Urbifossiella limnaea: one gene and its partner. The protein of the gene in region 2 binds, or shares a complex with, the protein of the main gene of each other region. Links are inferred from orthologs where the notes say so. Each region holds a gene or a part of one and is shown on either strand. Other genes may lie near its edges.

The links.
Region 1: the proteins of dnaB (region 2) and dnaG are in contact, whole or in part, in a crystal structure (PDB 2R6A), measured with the Geobacillus stearothermophilus proteins. The link is inferred for Urbifossiella limnaea from one-to-one orthologs. Residues at the interface, in WP_033016901.1 of Geobacillus stearothermophilus: Ser13, Glu15, Ala16, Gln18, Glu91, Leu92, Asp94, Ala95, Val96, Pro97, Thr98, Ala99, Ala100, Asn101, Tyr104, Tyr105, Ile108; in WP_049624496.1 of Geobacillus stearothermophilus: Lys456, Leu457, Leu458, Pro459, Ala460, Asn463, Ala464, Leu467, Leu535, Leu536, Ile537, Ala538, Gln544, Glu545, Asp548, Tyr549, His552.

What each region holds. Positions count from the first base shown.
Region 1 is NZ_CP036273.1:98,848-102,626, forward strand. What follows is about bases 889-3,779. They hold dnaG (DNA primase), read left to right. Parts: upstream 889-1,346; coding sequence 1,347-3,212; downstream 3,213-3,779. Other genes in these bases: rpoD (RNA polymerase sigma factor RpoD), read left to right, coding at 3,383-3,779. In the rest of the region: ETAA1_RS00460 (hypothetical protein), read right to left, coding at 1-145; ETAA1_RS00465 (RpnC/YadD family protein), read right to left, coding at 148-774. UniProt on the Escherichia coli protein: RNA polymerase that catalyzes the synthesis of short RNA molecules used as primers for DNA polymerase during DNA replication.
Region 2 is NZ_CP036273.1:1,446,085-1,450,664, forward strand. The notes cover bases 802-3,605. They hold dnaB (replicative DNA helicase), read left to right. Parts: upstream 802-1,420; coding sequence 1,421-2,791; downstream 2,792-3,605. Other genes in these bases: ETAA1_RS05810 (DUF1573 domain-containing protein), read right to left, coding at 802-1,289; ETAA1_RS05820 (hypothetical protein), read right to left, coding at 2,804-3,605. In the rest of the region: ETAA1_RS05805 (phosphoglycerate dehydrogenase), read left to right, coding at 1-294; more of ETAA1_RS05810, read right to left, coding at 306-801; more of ETAA1_RS05820, read right to left, coding at 3,606-3,766; ETAA1_RS33355 (tudor domain-containing protein), read right to left, coding at 3,836-4,495. UniProt on the Escherichia coli protein: The main replicative DNA helicase, it participates in initiation and elongation during chromosome replication. Travels ahead of the DNA replisome, separating dsDNA into templates for DNA synthesis.

The DNA of each region.
Region 1 (3,779 bases), 1.3 Mb from region 2 along the record:
GCGGCGGGCCGAACTGACGCGTACCGAACCGTGTCACGAACCGCCGGGCCTCTTCGACCTGTCCTTCCACTTTCCCTTCGGCTTGGCCCACAACCTTACCCCGCCGGAGGATCAGTTGGTACGTCGTCGAGTCTTCCAGGGTCATGCTCAGTCCCTCGTAGATGGCCCGGACTTTCTCCTCATCATACCGCAAGCCGCACAGGATGAACTGGCTCCGAACAGCACCTTCGCCAGGTGCGGCGGCACGTCCGGCTCGGTCAAGCGGTCGCGGAATCGCTCGACCGCCCCGTCCAGATTCCCGGCGGCCGCGTTCGTCAGCACGGCCAGCGGGGCCAGCCCGGGGCCGGCGCTCAGGAACGACGCCACCGACTCCGCCCAGACGCGCACCACCGTGTACCCAAACGTCAGGTGCGGGGTCGGGCCGATCGCCAGTGCCAGCGTGCCGGTCAGGTCGGTGGCGTTCGCCTTCGGCCGCAGCAACACCAGCACCGAGTAGGTCGGCAGCCCTGTCGCGCCGAACGCGGCGACGTTGTACCGCAGCAGCTCGGCGGGGATGCCGAGGCGGCCCGAACTCTCGAACTCGACGTGGACGGCGAACGGCGGCGCGGCGTTCACCCGGAACAGCCGGTCGGCTTGCAGTGTCGTCGAGAGGTCGGTGTCGATCAACTCCGCCGGCCCGGTCGGCAGCCCGGCCCGTGCGGCGAGGAACGCCGCCCAGTCCGGGACGTGGTCCAGCACCAGCGACTTCAGCGTCGTGTCGTACTCCTTCGCCACACCCGCGCCCTCCCCGATCACCCTTGTCGGCCCCCGACTCCAGGTTGGTTGCGGCACTTCCGCGAAGTTCCCGGCGGCTCGCGCCCGGTCGCGCGCCTTCCGCGCCCCGGCGCGGTGGCGCCGGTCGGCGGGTCGACTGTCGGCGGTTCCGCCGGCGAAACCGGCCCGGAGCCCGCGACCGGCCGCGGGAATGAGGTAAGCTGAAGGGGACGTGCGGCTCGGAACGGACCCAACTTGACGGTTTTTCCGGCGGCCGTATAATTCGCAGTGCGTCAACGGATTGGCGCACCGACCCTGAGGCTCAGGAGAGAGCCGCGGCACCCGTCGAGGCCCGCCCCCCACCCCACGGCAATTCTCCCCCACCGGCCGCCAGGCACCGCCCGGCGCGACCGACCCGACCGGGGACTGCCGGCTCCACCGAAGCCCGGGGATCACGGGACCACGACACCACGCCGAAGGCCGATCGACCCGCGGACCCGTACCGACCGCCGACGCCCCCGTCCCGCCCCGATTCGCCCGGCCGACCTTCCGGCCGCGGCGGGACGCCGCCCGCCGGCAACCGCAGGTGACACGTGCCGTCCGACCCGGTGGAGCTCACCCGCCAGATCAAGGCCTCGTGCGACATCGCCGATGTCGTCGGCGGGTACCTCACGCTCGTGCCGGCCGGCCCGGTCTTCAAAGCCATCTGCCCGTTCCACACCGACAGCCGCCCCTCCCTGGACGTCGACAGCCGCCGCCAGCGGTACAAGTGCTGGAGCTGCGGGGCGCACGGCGACGTGTTCAGCTTCGTCGAGCACATGGAGAAGGTCGGGTTCCGCGAGGCCCGCGAAATACTCGCCAAGAAGGCCGGAATCAAGCTCGACGAGCAGCCGTCGCCCCAGGACCAGGCCCGCAGCCGGCTCCTCGGCGTCATGCGCTGGGCCGCCGAGCTGTACCAGACGAACCTGCTCAACTCCCCGGACGCGGCCGCCGCCCGCACCTACGTCGGCGAGCGCAAACTGAGCGGCAAGACGACCCGCGACTTCGGCCTCGGCTACGCCCCGCTCGGCGGCGACTGGCTCGTCCAGCGCGCCCATATCGACCGTGTGCCGCCCGAACTCCTGGTCGAAGTCGGCCTCCTCGGCAGCCGCATGGAGGGCCGCGGCTTCTACGACCGCTTCCGCGACCGGGTGATGTTCCCGATCCGCGACGTCCAGGGACGGGCCATCGGCTTCGGCGGGCGGATCATGCCCGAAAGTCCCCTCCTCCCCCGCGCCCCGAAGTATTACAACTCCACCGAAACGCCGCTGTTCTCGAAGTCGGACGTGCTCTACGGGCTGGACCTCGCCCGCCACGCCGGCCACGCCGCCGGGTACCTCGCCGTGGTCGAGGGCTACACCGACGTGATGATGGCCCACCAGTGCGGGGTGCCGCAGGTCGTGGCCACGATGGGCACCGCCCTCAACGCCCGGCACGTCGCCCAGCTGCGGCGGTACGCCCCCAAGGTGGTCCTCGTCTACGACGCGGACGCCGGCGGCATGACGGGCGTGGACCGGGCGCTGGAACTGTTCGTGTCCGAGAGCGTGGAACTCGCCGTCGCTACCCTGCCCGACGGGCTCGACCCCTGCGATTTGCTTGTCCGACCCGAAGGAGTGGGTACGTTCAACAAGGTCCTGACCGGCGCCGAGGACGCCCTCGACTTCGCCTTCCGCCGCCTCCTCGGCGACGCCGGGGCGCCGTCCGTCGAGGTGAGCCGGAGCGTGCTGGACCGCATCCTCGGCGTGATGGTGAAGTCGGCCAGCTGGAACGCGAAGGGCGCGTACCCGACCGAGCTGCGGGTGAAGCAGGAACTCATCATGACCCGGCTGTCGTCCCGCCTGGGGCTGAAGCTGGAGACCGTGTGGGCCCGGCTCGGCGAGTTGAAGCTCGACTACCGCCGCCACGAAGCCGAGCAGGCCCGCCGGGCGGCGCCGGCGCCGCTGGTGCAGGCGTCCGCGGCCCGGACCACGGCGGCGCCGCCGGCGGCGAAGCGGGCCGGCCCCGCGGAGGCGTGCGAGAAGCAGCTCGTGGAGCTGCTGCTGGCCGACCCCGGGCTGGTGCCCACGGCCGCGCTCGCCGTGACGCCGGACGTGATCTCCCACAGCGGGCTGCGGCGGCTGCTCGGCGAGATGTACGCCATCCAGGCCGCCGGCGCCGTCCCCGACCTGGACGCCCTCCGCGAGCGGCTGGCCGACCGCCCGGACCTGTACGACGCGGCCCAGAAGCTCCACTTCGTCGGCACCTCGATGGGCCGCGAGCCGGAGGAGCGGGCCGAGTGGCTGAACCGTGTGCTGACGCGGTTCAGTGATTTGAAGGCCGAGGCCGACCGGCGGCGGGTGCGGGACGCGCTCGCCGCCGGGGCCGACGACGCCACCGAGCTGCTCCGCCTCCTCCAGGGGCGGGGGCGGTTGCCGGACTGACGAGTGCGGAGTGCGGAGTGCGGAGTGCGGAGTCGAAGACAGCAGTTCTTCACGCCGCACGCCGCACGCCGCACGCCGAACTTCCCAAGGGAGCACCACGGATGGGCGCCACCGTCACACGATCCACCCGCCGCCGGCCCGCCGCCGACGGCACTGTGGGAGGGGTTCGGATGGACTGGAAAGCGGACGAGACGCTCCTGGCGCTCATCAAGCGCGGCAAGGAGTCCGGCTCGCTCACCTTCGACGAGGTGAACCAGGCGCTGCCGGAACTCTCGGAGCCCGAGCGGCTCGCCGAGGTCCAGGAGCTCCTCGAGCAGTACGGCATCAGCCTCATCGACGAGGCCGACACCGAGGAGGCCGACGAGAACCCGGCCGCCGTCACCGCCGAGCTGCTGGCCGAGGCCGAGCTCGCCCCCGCCTTCGAGGACTCCGACGGCGACGGCCGCCACATCGACGACCCCGTCCGCATGTACCTCACCCAGATGGGTGAGATTCCCCTGCTGACCCGCGACAAGGAAATCGCCCTCGCCCGCAAGATCGAGGTGACCCGCCGCCGCTTCCGCCGCA
Region 2 (4,580 bases):
AACACCGCGCGCGGCGGCGTGGTGTGCGAGCCGGACCTGTTCGACGCGCTGAAGAACAACCGCATCGCCGGCGCCGGGCTGGACGTGTTCGAGAACGAGCCCCCGGGCGCGAACCCGCTCCTGACGCTGGACAACGTGGTGATGACGGCGCACACCGCGGGCGTGGACCTTCTCAGCCGCGACGACATGGCGCGCGCCGCCGGCGAGGCGATCGCGCGGCTGATCACGGGGGTGTGGCCGGCCGACTGGGTGGTCAACCCGGCGGTGAAGGCGGCGTTTGAGTCGCGGGGCTGAACCGCTCGTCGTCAGGGGCTGCGCCCGGTGACGGTCCACGTCACCGGGATGACCAACTCCTCACCCGGCGGCCGGTCGGCGAGCCGCATGCGCAGCCGGGCCGCCCCCGGGCGCGTCGCCGCCACCGTGACGCGAACCGCCGTCACCGGCGCGGCTGCGTCCGGCCAGCGGGCCGTCACCTCGGGCGAATCGCTCACCACCCCCAGCACGCGAATCGGCGTGCCGTCGGGGCTCCGCAGCTGAACCAGCGCCGACACCTCCGGCGTCGCTGCGGTCAGCCGCACGGCCACCGCCTCCGGCGACGCCACGACGCCGGCGGCCGCCCGCTTCCGCACCCGCACCGGCACGCGGAACTCGGGATACGCCGCGTCGCCGGTCTGGAGCACCACCGTCTCCTCGCGCTCGCCGGCCGGGGCGTCCGCGGTCAGCGTCAGCGTCACCGTCTGCCGCCGCACGCCGTCCGCCCCCACCGCGGGTGGCGCCGCCGTGGCTGTCAGGTGCGGGCTGCTCGAAGCGGCCCGCAGCACCGTGAGCGGGGTCGGCCGGCTGTCGGTGATCGTGAGCGCCTGCGTGGCCCCGCCGGCGGTCGAGAACGCCACCTGCGGGGGGCTCACCACCACCTCGCGGGAAAGATTCGCGGTCAGCGTCAGCACGAGCTCGCCGGGCTGCGGGCCGCCCGGCGTGTCCACCTGATAGCCGACGGCGACCTGCCAGCGGTTCGGGCCGTCGGGCTGCGTCAGGGTGTTGATCTCGACCGCGAGCCGGGCCGTCTCGCCGGGCTGGAGTGCCTCGGCGCTCAGGCCGCGGCGGACGCAGCCGCAGCCGGCTTCGACCTTGAGAATCGTGAGTTTCCCGGCCGCGCCGCGGTGCGTCAGGTCGAACGCCTGCACCAGCGGCGGGCCGGCCTTGACGTCGCCGCGGGCGGCGACGGGCGTCGGGGTGTGGAGGGCCGGCGCGGGCTGCGCCGCCGCGAGCAGCGCGACGAGTGCGTACATAGCCGCGGGGATAGCGTCGGCTGCCGCGGCGGGCAATGCCGGCCGGACCGGCCTTCCCGCGAGCGCCGCGGCGGGGTATACCCGACGGGTGACCGGTGTACGCCCTGTCAGGTCTGCCCCGCGAGCCGCCGATGCCCGACCCCATGACCGACCGCCTGCCGCCGCACAGCCGTGACGCCGAGGAGGGCGTCATCGGCGGCGTCCTGCGCGACCCCGACGTGCTGTCCACGGTCCTGCAGATCATCAAGGCCGAGAACTTCTACTTCGACGCCCACCAGAAGGTCTTCCAGGCGGTCGTCGACCTTTACAACGACAACCAACCGGTCGACCTGGTACTGATCCACGACCGGCTCCGGAAGAACAAGCAGCTGGACGACGTGGGCGGGCCGAAGTTCCTGGCCGACCTGTGGGAGCGCGTGCCGACCGGGGCCAACGCCGACTACCACGCCAAGATCGTCCGCGACAGCGCGATGATCCGCAGCCTGATCCACGCCGGCAACGAGATCCTCCGCGACTCGTACGACCGCACCCAGAGCGCCGACGAGCTGGTGGCGACGGCCGAGCGGAAGGTGATGGAGATCGCCCGCGCCGGCATGATCGGCGAGACGAAGACGCTGAGCGAGACGGTCCGCGAGGCGTTCGACCGGATCGACGCGCGGGTGGGGAAGGAGAACCTGGCGGTCAGCGGCCTGGGGTCAGGGTATGTGGACCTGGACAACCTCACGGCCGGGTTCCAGAAGTCGGAGCTCACCATCATCGCGGCGCGGCCGGCCGTCGGGAAGACGGCGTTCGCGCTGAACGTCGTGCGGCACATGATCACGGAGGAGCAGGCGCCGGTCCTGTTCGTCAGCCTCGAAATGGCGCGGGTGGAGCTGGCGGAGCGCCTCCTGGCGTGTCAGTCGCGGGTGGACGCCCACAAGATTCGCAAGGGGCACCTCGGGGCCGACGACATCCAGAAGCTGATGGACGCCGGCGACGTGCTCCGCAAGGGCCGGCTGTACATCGACGACACGCCGAACCGCACCATGCTCCAGATCGGCGCCACGGCCCGGCGGCTGATGAAGAAGGAGGAGAAGAACGGCGGTCTGCGGGCGGTCGTGGTGGATTACTTGCAGCTGATCGAACCCGAGAGCCGCCGCGACCCGCGGCAGGAGCAGGTGGCGCAGATCAGCCGGCGGCTCAAGATTCTCGCCCGCGAGCTGCTGATCCCGGTGGTGGCGCTGGCCCAGGTGAACCGCGGCTCCGAGGACCGGCAGGACCACAAGCCGCGGCTGTCGGACCTGCGCGAGTCCGGGAGCATCGAGCAGGACGCCGACACGGTGCTGATGCTGCACCGGCCGGCGCTGTACGACAAGAGCCAGCCGGAGCTGGAGCGGGTGCTGGAGATCATCATCGCCAAGCAGCGCAACGGCCCGACCGGCGAGGTGACGCTCACGTACCTCAAGGAGTACATGCGGTACGAGAACTACATCCCGGACGTGGGCTACGGCGGCGTCGTGTGACGCGGCCGCGGCTCAGAACGTCAGGCCGTTGCCGGTGCCAGTGGCGGCCCCCGTCGTCGGGCCGCCCGGCCCGAACGAGCCGCTCGTCGTCGTAGTGCTCCCGCTGTCCTGGCTGATTGTGAATCCCGTCGCAACCGTGTTGAAGCCCGTCGTCCCGGTTTGGTTGAAGCCCGACGCGGCGGCCGCCAGTGCGGCGAGGATCGGGGCGTTCAGCCGGGCGCTCCGTTGCGAGAAGTCGTCCGCCGCCAGGTCGTAGCGGACCAGCCCGGTCACCACGTCGTACTGAAGGTTCACGCCGGCGGTCGTGGTCGGGGCGAAGGCGTAGAAGTCGTTGACCACGGTGCCGTCGCCGCGGAGCACGCGCACCCGCGGGCCGCCGCCGGGGCCGGCCGCCACGACCAGTTCGTCGCCGTTGGAAAGATTCCCGTCCAGCTCGCCGGCCGCGACGCGCACCCCGCCGCGGAACTCCGGCTCGAACGCGAAGAAGTTGCCGAGCGGCGTCGTCAGCGGCGTCGGGGTGAACCCGTCGAAGCGGAACGCCCGCACCCGCGGCCCGCCGTTCTGATCGGTGCCCACCACGATCTGGTCCAGCCCGCCGGCGACGCCGTCGATGTCGCCGACGGCGATCCGGACGCCGTCGCGGAAGCTGTCTTCGTAGGCGAAGAAGTCGCCGATCTTGGTGGTGGCGCCGGTGTCGATGCGGACGGCGTAGACCTGCACCCGCGGCCCGCCGCCCGGCCCCGGCGCGACGGCCACCTCGACCGTGGCGGGGTTGCCGTCGAGCTCGCCGGTGTCGGCGCGGACGCCGCCGGTGAACGTGCTCTCGAACGCCTGGAAGGTGCTGATGACGATGCCGCCGGGGTTCACGACTTCGACCAGCGGCAGCCCGCCGGCGATGGCCCCGGACGCGACGAAGAACGACGCGGGGTTCTCGCGCGCCTCCAGCGCGCACAGCGACGGGCGGAAGCGGGTCATGGGTGCGGCCTCGTGGGGTAATGACAGCGTACTGTCACACTGGGCCGCGTGCAACGGACGTTCCGCCGGTCACGCCTCGGCCACCGGCAGGCGGACGCGGGCGAGCGGCAACTCGGCCTCCTGGCCGTCGTCGTACTCCACCGTCGCCTTGCCGCCGGCCGCGCGGACCACCGCCGCCCGCTCGTACTTCTCGCCCAGCCGCTCCCGCCGCGCCCACACCAGCTGCCCCGGGATCAGTTGCAGCAGCCGCAGGTCGGGCACCATCACCTCGGCCGCGGTGCCGTCCTCGTACTCCACGTCGGCCACCATGCCGACGATGTCGCCGACCGTTGCCGGGTACAGCCAGCCGCGCTCCCGGGGGGCGAACACCCGCGCGCCCTGCGCCAGCGGCCCGGCCACCGGCACCCGCAGGTACACCACGGCCATCTGGTCCTTGCGGCCGTCCTCGTACTCGACGCGGACCGTCTCGCCGTCCACGTCCACGACGGTGGCCGGGTCGTACTTGTTCTTGTCGCGGTCGCGGCGGGCGGCGACGAACTCGCCGGGGGCCAGCGCGATCGGCCGCAGCAGCACGAACGACGCCCGGCCGGCGTCCCCGTCGTCGAACGCCACGGCGGCGAGTTCTTCGTACTCGTCGGTGTCGGTGACGGTGGCCGGGTAGAGCCACTGCGGCTCCCACGGGGCCAGGACGCGGTCGCCGGGGGCGAACCGGCTCGGGGGCGGCGGCATCGGGGGTCCTCCGGGCGGACGACGGCGGAACACCCGATTGTTCCCAGAAGGGGGGGAGAAGTCCAGAGGGCACGGCGGGCCGCGC